2 regions of the Streptomyces sp. YPW6 genome follow, and region 1 is predicted to be linked to the other one. Evidence: riboswitches for the same ligand, from Rfam matches in the RefSeq annotation. Region 1 holds a riboswitch; the other holds the start of a gene.
What was found. A riboswitch is a leader RNA that binds a small molecule or an ion and turns the genes downstream of it on or off. The one in region 1 is predicted to bind cobalamin.
Positions count from the first base shown of each region.

Region 2: another riboswitch for cobalamin. It lies ahead of KME66_RS27620 (cobalamin biosynthesis protein); the one in region 1 lies ahead of KME66_RS01885 (CbtB domain-containing protein).

Region 1 covers NZ_CP076457.1:418,725-425,697, forward strand. The annotation lists gene KME66_RS01855 (protein kinase) at 1-612, shown strand, start outside; gene KME66_RS01860 (DUF2993 domain-containing protein) at 738-1,454, shown strand; gene KME66_RS01865 (pirin family protein) at 1,838-2,803, opposite strand; gene KME66_RS01870 (tetratricopeptide repeat protein) at 2,951-3,316, shown strand; partial or broken gene KME66_RS01875 (TetR/AcrR family transcriptional regulator) at 3,431-3,553, opposite strand; gene KME66_RS01880 (CbtA family protein) at 3,805-4,560, opposite strand; gene KME66_RS01885 (CbtB domain-containing protein) at 4,657-4,872, opposite strand; adenosylcobalamin (AdoCbl) riboswitch at 4,918-5,011, opposite strand; gene KME66_RS01890 (histidine phosphatase family protein) at 5,137-5,727, shown strand; gene KME66_RS01895 (4'-phosphopantetheinyl transferase) at 5,797-6,513, opposite strand; gene KME66_RS01900 (metallophosphoesterase) at 6,510-6,973, opposite strand, start outside.
Region 2 covers NZ_CP076457.1:6,299,709-6,306,681, reverse strand. The annotation lists gene KME66_RS27640 (alpha/beta hydrolase) at 1-598, opposite strand, end outside; gene KME66_RS27635 (class II aldolase/adducin family protein) at 1,155-1,814, opposite strand; gene KME66_RS27630 (inorganic phosphate transporter) at 2,094-3,353, shown strand; gene KME66_RS27625 (hypothetical protein) at 3,366-3,596, shown strand; cobalamin riboswitch at 3,745-3,877, shown strand; gene KME66_RS27620 (cobalamin biosynthesis protein) at 4,015-4,995, shown strand; gene KME66_RS27615 (cobyric acid synthase) at 5,064-6,746, shown strand; partial or broken gene KME66_RS27610 (putative cobaltochelatase) at 6,743-6,973, shown strand, end outside.

The DNA.
Region 1 (6,973 bases):
GAACCGGCGACAACGGTGCTCAGGACTCCCAAGGAGTCCCACGGTCCCCAGCGGACGGCCCTGGCAGCGTTGGCTCTTCTCGGCGCAGGCGCAGTCACCGCTGCCGTCCTCACTGCAGCTCCGGACGCGACGCATGCCATCGGTCCCGGCCCGCAGCCCTCGCCTTCCTCCTCCGCAAGCCCTTCTACCGGACCAGAGCCCTCCACCAGAGGTTCGGAAGGCACCACCCGCCCCAGCAGCGGGGCCGGCCCGATGAGCCCGCACGCATCGACGGAGCCTACGACGCCAACCGTCGTCGTCCCCGGAAACCTGGTCGGGAAGACCCTCGCACAAGCCAGCGCAGACCTTGCCGAGCTGAACCTGAACATCGCACTCACTCCGCGCTCCAGTGGCATCGGCTCCAGCACCGTCACGGCAACCATTCCGTCTGCCGGTACGCAGTTGAGCCCCGGCGACACCGTTCTCCTCGCCACCCGGGCCGATACGGAGACACCCGCCGACGCTACTCCGACGAGTGGATCGGAAGGCAGCGGTCGCCGTGCCTCGGCGCCGCCCACGACCGCTGGCACCGACCCGGTGTTCCGCCAGCACCAACCGCCCTTCCACCACTGACGGGCCGACGCCGTCGCGACCGAGCGCCATGTTCGCGACGCTTTCCCAAGGGGCGAACACATTCCATGAAAACCAACCCAACAGAAGCTCGGCACAAGGCTGAGAGGTCCCTGGAAGGGAAGAGCATGAACGGACCGGAGAACAGCCGGGCGATGCGGCGCAGGCGTCGCCGGAACGGATTGATCGCGATCGCTCTGGCACTGCTCGCCGCCGGCGGCGGTGAAGTGTGGGCCACACAGCACGTGCAGGACCGCATCGCCGAATCGGTTCGGCGGGGCATGGGCCTCGACTCCGTTCCCCTGGTACATGTGAACGGCTTTCCCGTGTCAATGCAGCTGGCTCGGAAGAAGATCACTGAGGCTGACATCGACGCCGCGCAGGTTCCGGCCACCGTGAACGGCCGTGTCCTGATCATCCAGGATCTCGCCGTCCAACTGCACGGAGTCCACCAAGAGCAGGGGGGACGGGAACGGGCCGACGATGCAGAGGTCACGGCGACCATCGCGTACGGAGACCTCTCGGCCTTCTACGGGGTCGCCGTCGACCGAGGGCACGGCGACGACCAATTGGAGGTGACCACCCGGGTCCCGCTGCTCGGACAGATCTCGGCCTCCACACGCATCGGCATCGCCGGCCCGAGAACCATCGGAGTCGACGACGTCCGGCTCTCCGAGAATGTGCCTCCTGCCGCACGCACCCTGCTGGAAAGCAGCTTGGAGCGCACCATGCCGCTCGACAACCTGCCCGAAGGACTCGCGATCCGGTCCGTGACCGTCACCGACCACGGAATCGTTGCCCACATGTCCGGGAATGATGTCGACCTGCAACCACGCACTGCCTAGAAGCCGACCCCGACCGCTGTCACGGAGTCCCCGCTGACAGCCCAGGAGCGCCGGCCGCGCGCTGGCAGGACTCGGCGGACAGCCGTACCAACTCGGTGCCCGGGTCCTGTGTCGCCCAGTCACGCTCCGTCCGGGCCTGCCCCTCGGCATCCGCCGACAGAAGGCCGCCATCGATACCTGACGGGTTGCCGGAAGAGTCAGCAACGGGTAAGCATCGATCCCATCGAACGCTGGGACACATGCTCAGCCGCGAGAGTTCACGCACCTCCAACCGAGCCCAGCAGACCCCCGGGGGCCAGGCACGGAACAGGATGCGGATCGAGGGTCCTGGCAGGGCGGCCGCCGATGGGAGGAGGGTCGGACAGACCACGGCTTTCCGCAGGTCAGCGCACCCGCCCGCGTGGCTTCAGCGGAGTCGCGGGCAGCTCCGGTGCGGGCAGGCGGGCGCCGTCGTAGCCCTGCACCTCGCCGAACCGCGAGCCCTCCTCCCAGTCCTTTCGCGCCTGTACGATCTCCTCACCGGATCGGGCGATGAAGTTCCAGAACATCACGAGCTCCTCCTCGAACGGCTCGCCGCCCAGGAGCATCAGGCCGGCGTCGGAGACGGCGCGCAGCGGCAGTTCGGTGCGGCCGCAGCCGAGGTAGAGCATCGAACCGGGCAGTACGGGTACGCCGTCGACCTCGGCCTCGCCCGACATGGACAGGACCGCGTACTCGAAGTCGGGGTCCAGGGGCAGGCGGGTCTCGGCGCCGCCGGCCAGGGACAGGTCCGCGCCGACGATCGGCGTGTACGCCGTGCCGGGCGAGGTCGCCCCGTCCAGCTCGCCCAGGATGACGGTGGCGGACAGGCCGGGGGCGGTCACGACGGGCAGATCCGCATGGTGCTGGAAGTGCGGCTCGATGTGGCGGTGGGCGTCCGGGAGGGCCACCCAGAGCTGCGCCCCGTGCAGCAGCCGGGCGTGCTCCTTCGGACTCTCCTCTGAATGGCTGATGGCGCGGCCCGAGGTCATCAGGCCCAGCTCCCGGGGGCGTACCGTCTGCAGGCTGCCCAGACTGTCCCGGTGGAGCACCTCCCCGTCGTGCAGCCAGCTGACGGTCTGGAGGCCCATGTGCGGATGCGGCGGGACCTGCATCCCCGGCTCGTCGGCGATGTCGTCGGGGCCGTAGTGATCCACGAAGGCCCACGCGCCCACCATGCGCCGTCCGAGGTTGGGCAGGAGACGGCGGACCTCGGTGGACTCGCCCAGCCGGACGCGGCGGGGAGCCAGAAGCTCACGCACGGGCTCGGCGACGACGAAACCCCGTCCTCCGCAGATGGAGGGCGTGGCCTGGCGATCGAGATTACTCATGGCGCTCAACCTATTCCCGTAGGGGCGTGGCGGACCGGGTACCACGCCGAAGTTTAGTGGAATGTTCAACTAGTGTGCGGTGTTGTCATGGCTGAACGTACGGCGGGGCGGTCCGGAGGCGGCCCGCACCACACGAAGGAGGACAGGGTGAGCGAGACCGAGACCTACTACGAGTTCGGCACCGCCGCCGACCGGTGGGACCGCGCGCAGATGTTCTTCGAGGCGAAGGAGTACCTGACGGCCGCGCGCATCCTGGGCGGACTCGTCGAGGAAGCGCCGGAGCAGGTCGCGCCGCGGCTGCTGCTGGCCCGCTCCTACTACCACTCCGCCCGGCTGGGAAAGGCGGAGGGGGAACTGCGCAGGATCCTGGAGCTGGACCCGGTGGAGACGTACGCGCACCTCATGCTGGGCCGGACGCTGGAACGCCAGGGGCGCGGCGCCGAAGCGGCACCGCACCTGCGGATGGCCGCGGCCCTCGTCGGTGACTTCGGCCCCGGTGCCGAACACTCCTGAGTGTTCGCGCACTTCCGCCTGCCGGGTCCGCACCCCTCGGTGCGGGCCCGGCCTCCGATGACGCCCGGACTCCCGGGCGCACCACGCCTCGACCGGCCCTCTCGGGCTTCCGGATCAGGCGCCCGGGCGGGCGTTCGCCACCCGGTCGAGCCACTCCTTCATCAGCGCGGCCTCGGCGGTGCTCAGCCCCGCCCCGTGCTCCTTCCGCAGGAGGGCGCTCAACCGGGCCACTGCCGTAGCACCGCTACGCCCTCCGCACCTCGCCCATCCGCTGTGGGGCCACCGGCCGGACCCGCCGAGCGCACCTTCGGGTGGCGCGACGCCGCCGCGGTGAACGGCGGTCGCGGGGAAGCTCCCCCTCGGCCTGGACGGCCGGCGGCAGTCGCCTGCGCGCGAGGATCTCGGACCGCAGGGTGCACGACAGAACCCGCCGGATGCTCCCCGGCGGGTTCTGACGTGCAGGCCGTACGCGATCGCGTCGGTACGGCTCAGCTCACCGCACTCGCGGCCCGCGGTGCCGCCGCACGCCCGACGGGCGTCAGCAGCCGGTCGGTGAGGTAACCGAAGACGATGCCGAAGGTGCTCCACAGCGTCGCCTGGACCGCCAGCGTCGAGAGCCGGAACTCCCACAGCAGGGTCGCCGGGAAGTCCTTGCCCACCTCGTCGAAGGAGGGCAGGAAGGCGTAGGCGAGACCGATCAGCAGGATGAATCCGGCGACGGCCGCGATGCTCGCGTTCCAGTTGCCCAGGCGGGGTGCGAGCCGCTTGCCGACGATGACGGCGGCGACGGCCAGCAGCACACTGAGGGCGATCATCAGGAAGAACAAGGCGGTACGCCGGCCGATGGTGTCCGGGTTGCCGACGGCGGGCGGATTCGCCGGGTACTTGAGGAACGGCACGACGTAGACCGTGAGCAGGGCGGCACCCGCGATCAGCGCCGCCGTGGCCCGGGGGCCGAACCCGCCGATGCGGCCCAGTGCGTAGCAGAACACGAGGGCTGCGACACCGCCCGCCGCGACGCCGAAGACGAGGACGCCGGTGGCGAGTCCGCCGGTGGCCTGCATGGTGCGGCTGACCAACTCCTCGCCGCCGCCGTGGTCATGGCTGTGCGCCTCTTCGAGAGCGATGGCCGCGTCCACCTGCGACTCACCGAGGAAGTAGGCCACGACGAGCGCGAGCGCACCCGCGATCAGGCCCGCGAGCATGCCGCGCACGAGCAGGGCTCTGACAGATATGGGGTTCACGATGGTTTCCTGGTTTCTCTTGCTTGCCGCTGCCGGCCGCGTCCGCTGATTCCCCGGCGGACGGTCTGTCCGGCGGGGACTGGTTCCTCCGGCGTCTCAGTGGCAGGGGAAGCCGAGCAGGTGGCGGCCGTCGTGAACCCACTCGTGGACGCCTTCGCCCGAGATGAGTGCGGTGGCGCCCTGTTCGGCGCCGACGAAGTACAGCAGGACGAGCATGAGAATGCCGAAGAAGACCGCCCACGGGGCAAGGGTCTTCGCCGAGATCGGAGTGATCTCGGATGTCCCCGTCGCGGAAACGGCGGACTGTGCCATGGCAGAACCTCCTGTGGGAACACGCGTCCCTGTCGTGGTGCCTCAGACGAAGGTGCCGGGTCTGACTTCCCGCCCGGGGGCGGGTACACAGTGGCGCGACCGTGCCGGATTCTCACCGGACTTCCGTCTCACCCTCGTCATGGTCGACGTGACCATACCGCCTGTACGCGGGCGCCGCCATGGTCGAATGGGAGCGTCTCGGGGGACGGATGCCTTGGGGCGACAGGGCTGTGGGGCCCCTGAGGCGGCAGGGAAGGCTGGGACATGACCGTACGGGTGATGTTGATCTCACCGGCGATGAACGCGGCGCTGCGGGAGGCACGCTTCGACGGCGACTCCCCGCTGGACCGGTCCGGCCGGGCGAGCGCGCGGGCCGCCGCCGGTGCGGTGCCGTCGGGCGGGCTCGCGCTCAGCGGTCCCTCCCGCCGGTGCCGTGAGACCGCCGAGGCCCTCGGTCTGACGGCCCGGACCGAACCGGCCCTGGGCGGCTGGGACCTGGCGGGCTGGGCGGGCCGCCGCCTCGACGAGGTGGCGGCCGCCGAACCCGTGGCGGTGGCCTCCTGGCTCGGCGACCCGTCGGCGGCTCCGCACGGCGGCGAGTCGCTGTGCGACCTGGTGGCCAGGACCGGGACATGGCTGGAATCCCTCGGCGGACCGGGCGCGCCCGGCACGAGCTTCCTGGCGGTGGCGGAGGCCGCCGTCGTCCGGGCGGCGGTCGTCCACGGCCTGCGCCTGCCGGCGGAGGCCTTCTGGCGACTGGACGTCGCCCCGCTGGCCCTGACCGAACTCAGCGGGCGGTCCGGCCGCTGGAACGTGAATCTCGGACGCCCGCTCACCGCTCCCCCGGCCGGCTGACCGCCACGGCCGGCCGTCACCGCCGGACCGGCCCTCGCATCCCACTGCTCCTCAATGGTTGACGTCACGTCAGGAAGCAGCCTTTTTGCGCCAGTCGGGCCGGACCAGCACCACCGTGGCGACGATGTCGTCCTCCACCCGCCAACGCCCGTGCAGCGTCGTCGGCAGGGCCGGATCGGTGAGCAGCAGGCGGGCGGCGAACGTCCCCTCGGCGACGGGGCCGCGCGGTCCGTCACCGCTGCCGGGGACGTCAATGCGACGGAACGTCAGATCTGCTTCGACGAAGTCAAGTTCGAGCCCGGTGACGGGATACCAGGTCTTGAAGACGCTCTCCTTGGCGCTGAACAGGACGCGGTCCCAGTGGATGTCACCCGTACCCTCCGGCAGCGGCGGACCGATCCGCTCGCGCTCGGCGGGCAGGGTCACCAACTCTCTTACGCCGGTCGGGAGCGGGGCGTGCGGCTCGGCGTCGATGCCCAGCGACAGCACGTCCGTCGCACGGGCCAGCGCGGCCGCCCGGTAGCCGGTGCAGTGGGTGAGGGCGCCGACGATTCCCTCGGGCCACAGGGGTCTCCCCCGGTGACCGTGGAGCACGGGCGTGGGCGGCAGACCGAGTCCGGCCATGGCGCGCCGGGCACAGGCGCGGGCCGTCGCGAAGTCGTTCCTGCGCTTGGCCACGCTCTGGGCGATCAGTGCCTCCTCCTCCGGGAAGAGGGCTCCGTCCGGGACGGTCTCCGCGCGGGTGTGCGCCGAGGAGACGTCGGCGGGCAGCAGGAGGTCGATCACGAGGTGGCTCCGGGGGTGCGCGGCTGGGTGGACGGTTCGGCCCCGGTCCGTTCCGGGGAGGCGGGCTCACCCTCGTACGGGAGGATCTGCCGCAGGAGCCCGCGCGGGTGGCCCCGTCGGCGCCACTCCCTGGGGTAGCCGACGGAGACCTCCTCGAAGCGCACCCCGTCGTACCAGGTCGTCCGGGGGATGTGGAGGTGGCCGTAGACGACGGCGGCGACGTTGAAGCGGCGGTGCCAGTCGGCGGTGAGTTCGGTGCCGCACCACTGGGCGAACTCCGGGTACCACATCACCGACGTGGGTTCGCGGACGAGCGGCCAGTGCCCGGCGAGGACGAGGGGTATCTGCGGGTCGTGCTCCCCGAGTCGGCGGCGGGTCTCGGCGACCCGGGCACGGCACCAGTCCTCCCGGGTCGGATAGGGGTCGGGGTGCAGGAGGTACTCGTCGTTGCAGACGATGC
Region 2 (6,973 bases), 5.9 Mb from region 1:
CGGGGCGGGGAGCTCCCGGGTCGCCCCGGTAGGCGAGGTCGAGCACGGGGAAGCGCTGCTGGTGCAGGAACCCCATGAGGTTCATGGGGTGGGCCCGGGTGGCGCCGAGGCCGTGCACGGTGATGACCCAGGTGTCGCGCGCGCCGGGGACGTACCAGGCGGGCAGGGTCCCGAGCTCACCGGGGATCTCGACCTCCTGGTGGTCGAGGCCGAGGTCGCTGCCGGGGTCGCCGCCGTACAGGGCGGGGGTGAGCCGGACCTTCACGCCGGGTTCGAGCGTGCCCCTGCCGACGCTCTCCAGCCTGCGGACGACGGTGTCGGCACCCTCGGACGCCCCCTCCACGACGGGGCCGACGACCGCGTGGACCCCTGGCCCGACGAGGCCCCAGGTGCCGGGCCGCAGCGCCGAGAAGGAACGGGTCAGGGTGACCTGCCCGGCCGCGGTGGCGTGCACGGTGAGTCTGCGGTCGGCGGGCAGGGGGCGTTCGGGCGTCGCCTTGAGGGCGACGTCACCGGCGTACCGGCCGGCCGCGACCGCTGCCGCGCCGACGCCGAGGATCGAGGTGACGGCCGCTGCCGTCGCGGTTACCGGGCGCACCGCTCCAGTGTCGTGGGCCGGGAGGCGGCCTGCCAGTGGGCGGGGGCCGTCCGGGGGCGGGGTCCGTCCGGGGCCGGGGGCTGCCCCGGGACGCGGGGGCCCAGGGCGGGCCGCCGGGACGCGGGAGGGTGCCCAGGGCGCGCCCTCCAGGGCCGGGGCTGCCCAGGGCGGCCCTCCCGGGGCCGGGCTGCCCGGGCGGGCCCTCCGAAACGGGCTGCCGGGGGCGGCTCGGGACGCCGACGGCCTCGGACCCGACCTCGGGCGGCCCGGGCCCCGGCCCCGGGCGGCCCCACACCGATTCTCGCGCGGCGCGGGAGCCGGCCCGAGGCGACGCGGGACCCGGCCTCCTGCGGCTCAGGGCCGAGCCCAGGGCGAAGCGGGACCACGACCCGGGCGGCGCGGGACGGGGGCCGGGCGACGCCGGGACAGGGACCCGGGCGGCGCGGGACGGGGCCGGGCGACGCCGGGACAGGGACCCGGCCGACGCGGGACGAGGACCCGGCCGACGCGGGGCAGGGACCCGGCCGACGCGGGGCAGGTTCTCGGCCCCTCCCCGTCAGCCGGGCTGGCCGTATCCCTTGAGCGCCTCGGTCACCTCGGCCAGCTGGGCGGGGGTGAGCAGCGCCGGGCTGCGGCCCGGCAGCGAGCCGGCGGTGAGCCAGAGGTGGCACAGCCACTCCAGTTGGGCGGTGCGGTCGTAGGCCTGGTCGAGCGTGTCGCCGTAGGTGACGGTGCCGTGGTTGGCGAGCAGGCAGCCGGTGCGGCCCCGGAGCGCTTCGAGCATGGCGTCGGCCAGCTCCGGGGTGCCGTAGCGCGCGTAGGCGGCGGTGCGGACGGGGCCGCCGAGGAGGGCCGCCGCGTAGTGCACGAGCGGCACCTCGGCGACGAGGGTGGAGACGGCGGTGGCGTGCACGGCGTGGGTGTGCACCACGGCGGCGGCGTCGGTGGAGCGGTAGACCGCCAGGTGGAGGGGGAGTTCACTGGTCGGCCCGAGATCCCCGAGGACCTGTCGGCCGGCCAGGTCGACGCCGACCGCGTCCTCGGGTCCGAGCCGGTCGTAGGGCACCCCGCTGGGGGTCACCAGGACGAGGTCGCCGACACGGGCGGACACATTGCCCGAGGTTCCGACGACGAGGCCGTCCGCCGCGCTCCGGCGGGCCGTGTCGACGACGCCCTGCCAGGCCCGGCGGACGGATTCCGGCTGCTGCTCGCTCATGGGGCGAGCGTAGGGGTGAAGGCGCGCAACCGGAACGTCACACGGGGGGGGTGACGGGGATCTCTTCGCGACGCCGAACAGCCGCTCAAAATGTTCGCCAAAGGGCGGCAAAGACCAGTCCACGCCGCGCCTCACCGGCCTCGCGCCACCTCACCCGCACACAAGCGGAAGCATCCCACTCCGCTTGGGGTCACCACAGCGCCCTGCCCAGTTCATCTTCCGTTCACCCAGGTTGCCTACGGTCCACGAGCCACTGACGTCGAACGATTGCCTGGGTAAATGGAACACATCACGCTGCTGCTTGCGATTGTGGTCGTAACAGCTCTCGTGTTCGATTTCACGAACGGTTTCCACGACACCGCCAACGCGATGGCGACCACCATCTCGACCGGCGCGATGAAGCCCAAGACAGCGGTGGCCATGTCCGCCGTTCTCAACCTGATCGGCGCGTTCCTGTCGGTGGAGGTCGCCAAGACGATCTCCGGCGGGATCGTCAACGAAGACGGCATCAGAACCGAGGTCATCTTCGCGGCGCTCGTCGGCGCCATCCTGTGGAATCTGCTGACCTGGCTGCTGGGGCTCCCCTCCAGCTCCTCCCACGCCCTGTTCGGCGGTCTGATCGGCGCCGCGGTCATGTCGGCCGGCTGGTCCTCGATCAACGGCGGCACCGTCGTCACCAAGGTGCTGCTCCCCGCGATCGCCGCCCCGCTGGTCGCCGGTATCGCCGCGATGCTGGCCACCCGGCTGACGTACCGGATCAACCGGAACGTCACCGACCCCAACCAGCAGAAGTCGACCGCCAAGGGCTACCGGGCCGGGCAGATCGCCTCCGCCGGTCTCGTCTCGCTCGCCCACGGCACCAACGACGCCCAGAAGACGATGGGCATCATCACCCTCGCCCTCGTCACCAGCGGCGTCCTGGCCCCCGGCTCCAACCCGCCTCTGTGGGTCATCGTCTCCGCCGGCATCGCCATCGCGCTCGGCACCTACCTCGGCGGCTGGCGCATCATCCGCACCATGGGCAAGGGCCTGACCGACCTGAAGCCGCCGCAGGGTTTCGCCGCCCAGACCAGCGCGGCGACCGTCATCCTGGCCTCCTCGCACCTCGGCTTCTCGCTCTCCACCACGCAGTCCTGCTCCGGCGCCGTGATGGGCGCGGGCCTCGGCCGCAAGGGCGGTGTGGTCCGCTGGTCCACCGCCACCCGGATGTTCGTCGCCTGGGGTCTGACGCTGCCGGCCGCGGGTCTGGTCGGCGCGGGCGCCGAGTTCCTGACCAAGCAGGGCACGTGGGGCATCACCGTCACCGCGATCCTGCTCGTGGGCGGCTCCTTCGCGATCTGGCTCGCCTCGCGCCGCCAGCCCGTGGACCACACCAACGTCAACGACACGGACGGCGACGAGCCCCAGGGCGTCGTCACCACGGCCATCGCCGCGGTCCAGCCGCCGCCCGTCGGGGCCCCGGCCTCCGACCTCACGACCACCATCCCGGCCCCGGCCTCGGCGCCCGACGACCCGGCCCGGCCGCCGGCCAAGGTGTAAGGACAGATCAGCATGAAAATCGACTGGGCAGCTCTCGCCTCCGTCTTCGGTGTCAGCCTCGTGGTCACCGTCGCGCTGGTCGGCCTCTTCACCCTGGGCATCGTCGCCCTCTCCAAGCAGTCCGCGACGGCCGAGGGCCGCGCGTCCGGCGGGACGATCGCACTGGCGCGCACCGGCGCGTACGCCTGCTTCGGGCTGTGCGTGGCGGCGGTCTCGTACGGGATCTATCTGATCGTCGCCTGACCCCCCACCTCGCACTCCCCCGGGCCGGACACACCTCGTGTGTCCGGCCCGGTGTGCGTCCGCCCACAGTCGAGCCCCGCAGGTCAACAGCGAGTTGACGGCTGTTCTCGGGGCGTGGTGGACTGCCGGAGCCATTTACGGCGACAGCAGAGGAAGCCGGTGCGAATCCGGCGCGGTCCCGCCACTGTCACCGGGGAGCACTCCCCCACATCGGACGTCACGGCTCGCGGTACGCGGGCTGGAAGGCCGGGGGAACTGCGGATCCGGGAGCCAGGAGACTCTCGTCGCCGGTCACGTCGAACCAGGGCGCGGACCCTGAGTGAGGACCTGTGCCATGCCCGGCCGCCGTGTGCCGTTCCCTGCGCCGCCCGCTGTGTCCCTCCGTGCCGGAACCCCTCGTCCCGCGACGGGCTGAGCCGTGCGTGCCGACCGTGTCTTCGCCTGCGGCGCCACGGCCGGGCTGATCGCCGACGCGCTGCTCGGCGACCCCCGGCGAGGCCACCCCGTCGCCGGATTCGGCCGCGTCGCGGCGCGGGTCGAGGCCCTGTTGTGGCGTGACGACCGCGGCCGGGGCGCGCTGCACACCCTGGTGTGCGCCGGAGGCGCCGTCGGGGCCGCCGCGCTGGCCGCCCGCGCCGTCCGCGAACGCCCCGCGCTCGCGCTCGCGCTGACCGCCGCCACCGCCTGGTCCGTCGTCGGCGGAACGTCGCTGGGCCGGGAGGCCCGTGCCATCGGGGGTGCGCTGGCCTCCGGGGACCTGGAAGCGGCCCGGGAGCGGCTGCCACATCTGTGCGGGCGCGATCCGCACTCCCTGGACGGGCCGGGCATCGCCCGCGCCGTCGTCGAGTCGGTCGCCGAGAACACCTCGGACGCCGTCGTCGGCGCGCTGGTGTGGGGGGCGATCGGCGGGGTGCCGGGGCTCGTCGGCTTCCGGGCGGTGAACACGCTGGACGCGATGGTGGGCCACAAGTCGCCCCGCCACCGGCGTTACGGCTGGGCCTCGGCCCGCCTGGACGACGTGGCGGGGTGGCCGGGCGCCCGGCTGACAGCCGTGCTGGCCGTGGCGGCCGGCGGGCGGCCCGCCCAGGCCGTACGCGCCTGGAGAGCGGACGCGCACCGCCACCCGAGCCCGAACGCGGGCCCGGTGGAGGCCGCCTTCGCGGGGGCGCTCGGCGTACGGCTGGGCGGCACGCTCGCGTACGCGGGGCGCGTCGAGCACCGGCCGGTGCTGAACGGGGCGGCCGGGCGGGACGTGCGGGGCGCGGACATCGAGCGCGCGGTGCGGCTGTCGCGCCGGGTGGGCGCCCTGGCCCTGGGGGTGTGTGTGGCGGGCCGCCTGACGGCGGGCCACCTGGTCGCGCGGCGACGGGCCGCCGGACGGATGCGGGGGCGGGCATGAGCGGAACGGCAGGCCGCGGGACGGCACGGTCGCGTGCGGTACGCGGTACGGGAGGAGAGGGGGCGGGGATGAACGGCGGCGGGCTCCTGGTCGCGGGCACGACCTCGGACGCGGGCAAGAGCGTCGTCACGGCGGGCATCTGCCGGTGGCTGGTGCGCCGGGGCGTGAAGGTCGCGCCGTTCAAGGCGCAGAACATGTCCCTCAACTCCTTCGTGACCCGCGAGGGCGCGGAGATCGGGCGCGCCCAGGCGATGCAGGCGCAGGCCGCCCGGGTGGAGCCGACGGCCCTGATGAACCCGGTGCTGCTGAAGCCCGGGAGCGACCGCTCCAGCCAGGTCGTCCTGATGGGGAAGCCGGTCGGCGAGATGAGCGCCCGGGGGTATCACGGGGGCCGTCAGGAGGCGCTGCTCGGCACGGTGACGGACTGCCTGGCGGAGCTGCGGTCGACGTACGACGCGGTGATCTGCGAGGGGGCCGGTTCGCCGGCCGAGATCAACCTCCGGCGCACCGACATCGTGAACATGGGGATCGCGCGGGCCGCCCGCTTCCCCGTGCTGGTCGTCGGGGACATCGACCGGGGCGGGGTCTTCGCCTCGTTCTTCGGGACGACGGCGCTGCTGGGCGCCGAGGACCAGTCGCTGGTCGCGGGCTATCTGGTGAACAAGTTCCGGGGCGACGTCTCGTTGCTGGAGCCGGGGCTCGACATGCTGCACGGGCTGACCGGACGGCGGACGTTCGGCGTGCTGCCGTACGCCCACGGGCTCGGCATCGACGAGGAGGACGGCCTGCGGGTCTCCCTGCGGGGTGCGGTGCGCGAGTCGGTCGTGGCGCCGCCCCACGGGCAGGACGTGCTGCGGGTCGCGGTCTGCGCGGTGCCGCTGATGTCCAACTTCACGGACGTGGACGCGCTGGCCGCCGAACCGGGCGTCGTCGTGCGGTTCGTGGACCGGGCGGAGGAGCTGGCCGACGCGGACCTGGTGATCGTGCCGGGGACGCGCGGCACGGTGAAGGCGCTGGCCTGGCTGCGTGAGCGCGGTCTCGCGGAGGCGCTGGTGCGGCGGGCGGCCGAGGGGCGTCCGGTGCTGGGGATCTGCGGCGGTTTCCAGGTGCTCGGTGAGCGGATCGAGGACGAGGTGGAGTCGCGGGCGGGGGTCGTGGACGGGCTCGGCGTGCTGCCCGTGCGCATTCGCTTCGACCGGGACAAGACGCTGGCGCGGCCGGTCGGTTCGGCGCTGGGCGAGCCCGTGGAAGGGTACGAGATCCACCACGGGGTGGCCGACGTGCGGGGCGGGGAGCCGTTCCTGGACGGGTGCCGGGTGGGGGCGGTGTGGGGGACGCACTGGCACGGGTCGCTGGAGAGCGACGCGTTCCGGCGGCGGTTCCTGGTGGAGGTGGCCCGGGCCGCCGGACGGCGGTTCGTGCCCGCGCCGGACACGAGCTTCGGGGTGCTGCGGGAGGAGCAGCTGGACCGGCTCGGGGATCTGGTGGAGGAGCACGCGGACACGGACGCGCTGTGGCGGCTGATCGAGGGCGGGGCGCCCCCCGGGCTGCCGTTCGTGCCGCCCGGGGCGCCTTCGGTGCCGGGTGGCGCGGGTGCGGATGGTGTGGCGGGCCGGGGCGCCGCTCCGGCCCCCGCTCCTCGATCGCCGGAGGGGCTCGACCATGCCGGGTCCACCGGGGCGAGGGGCGAGGGGCCTGGTGCGACCGGTCACGCAGAAGCTGAACAGCATGTCGACGAGGAGGCCTTGTGAGTACGCCGTATCCCTTCACCGCGATCGTCGGGCAGGACGACCTGCGGCTCGGGCTCTTGCTGAACGCCGTCAGTCCGGCCGTCGGCGGGGTGCTCGTGCGGGGTGAGAAGGGGACCGCCAAGTCCACCGCCGTACGGGCGCTGGCCGCGCTGATGCCGGAGGTCTCCGTCGTACCGGGGTGCCGGTTCTCCTGTGACCCCGGCTCCCCCGATCCGGCGTGTCCCGAC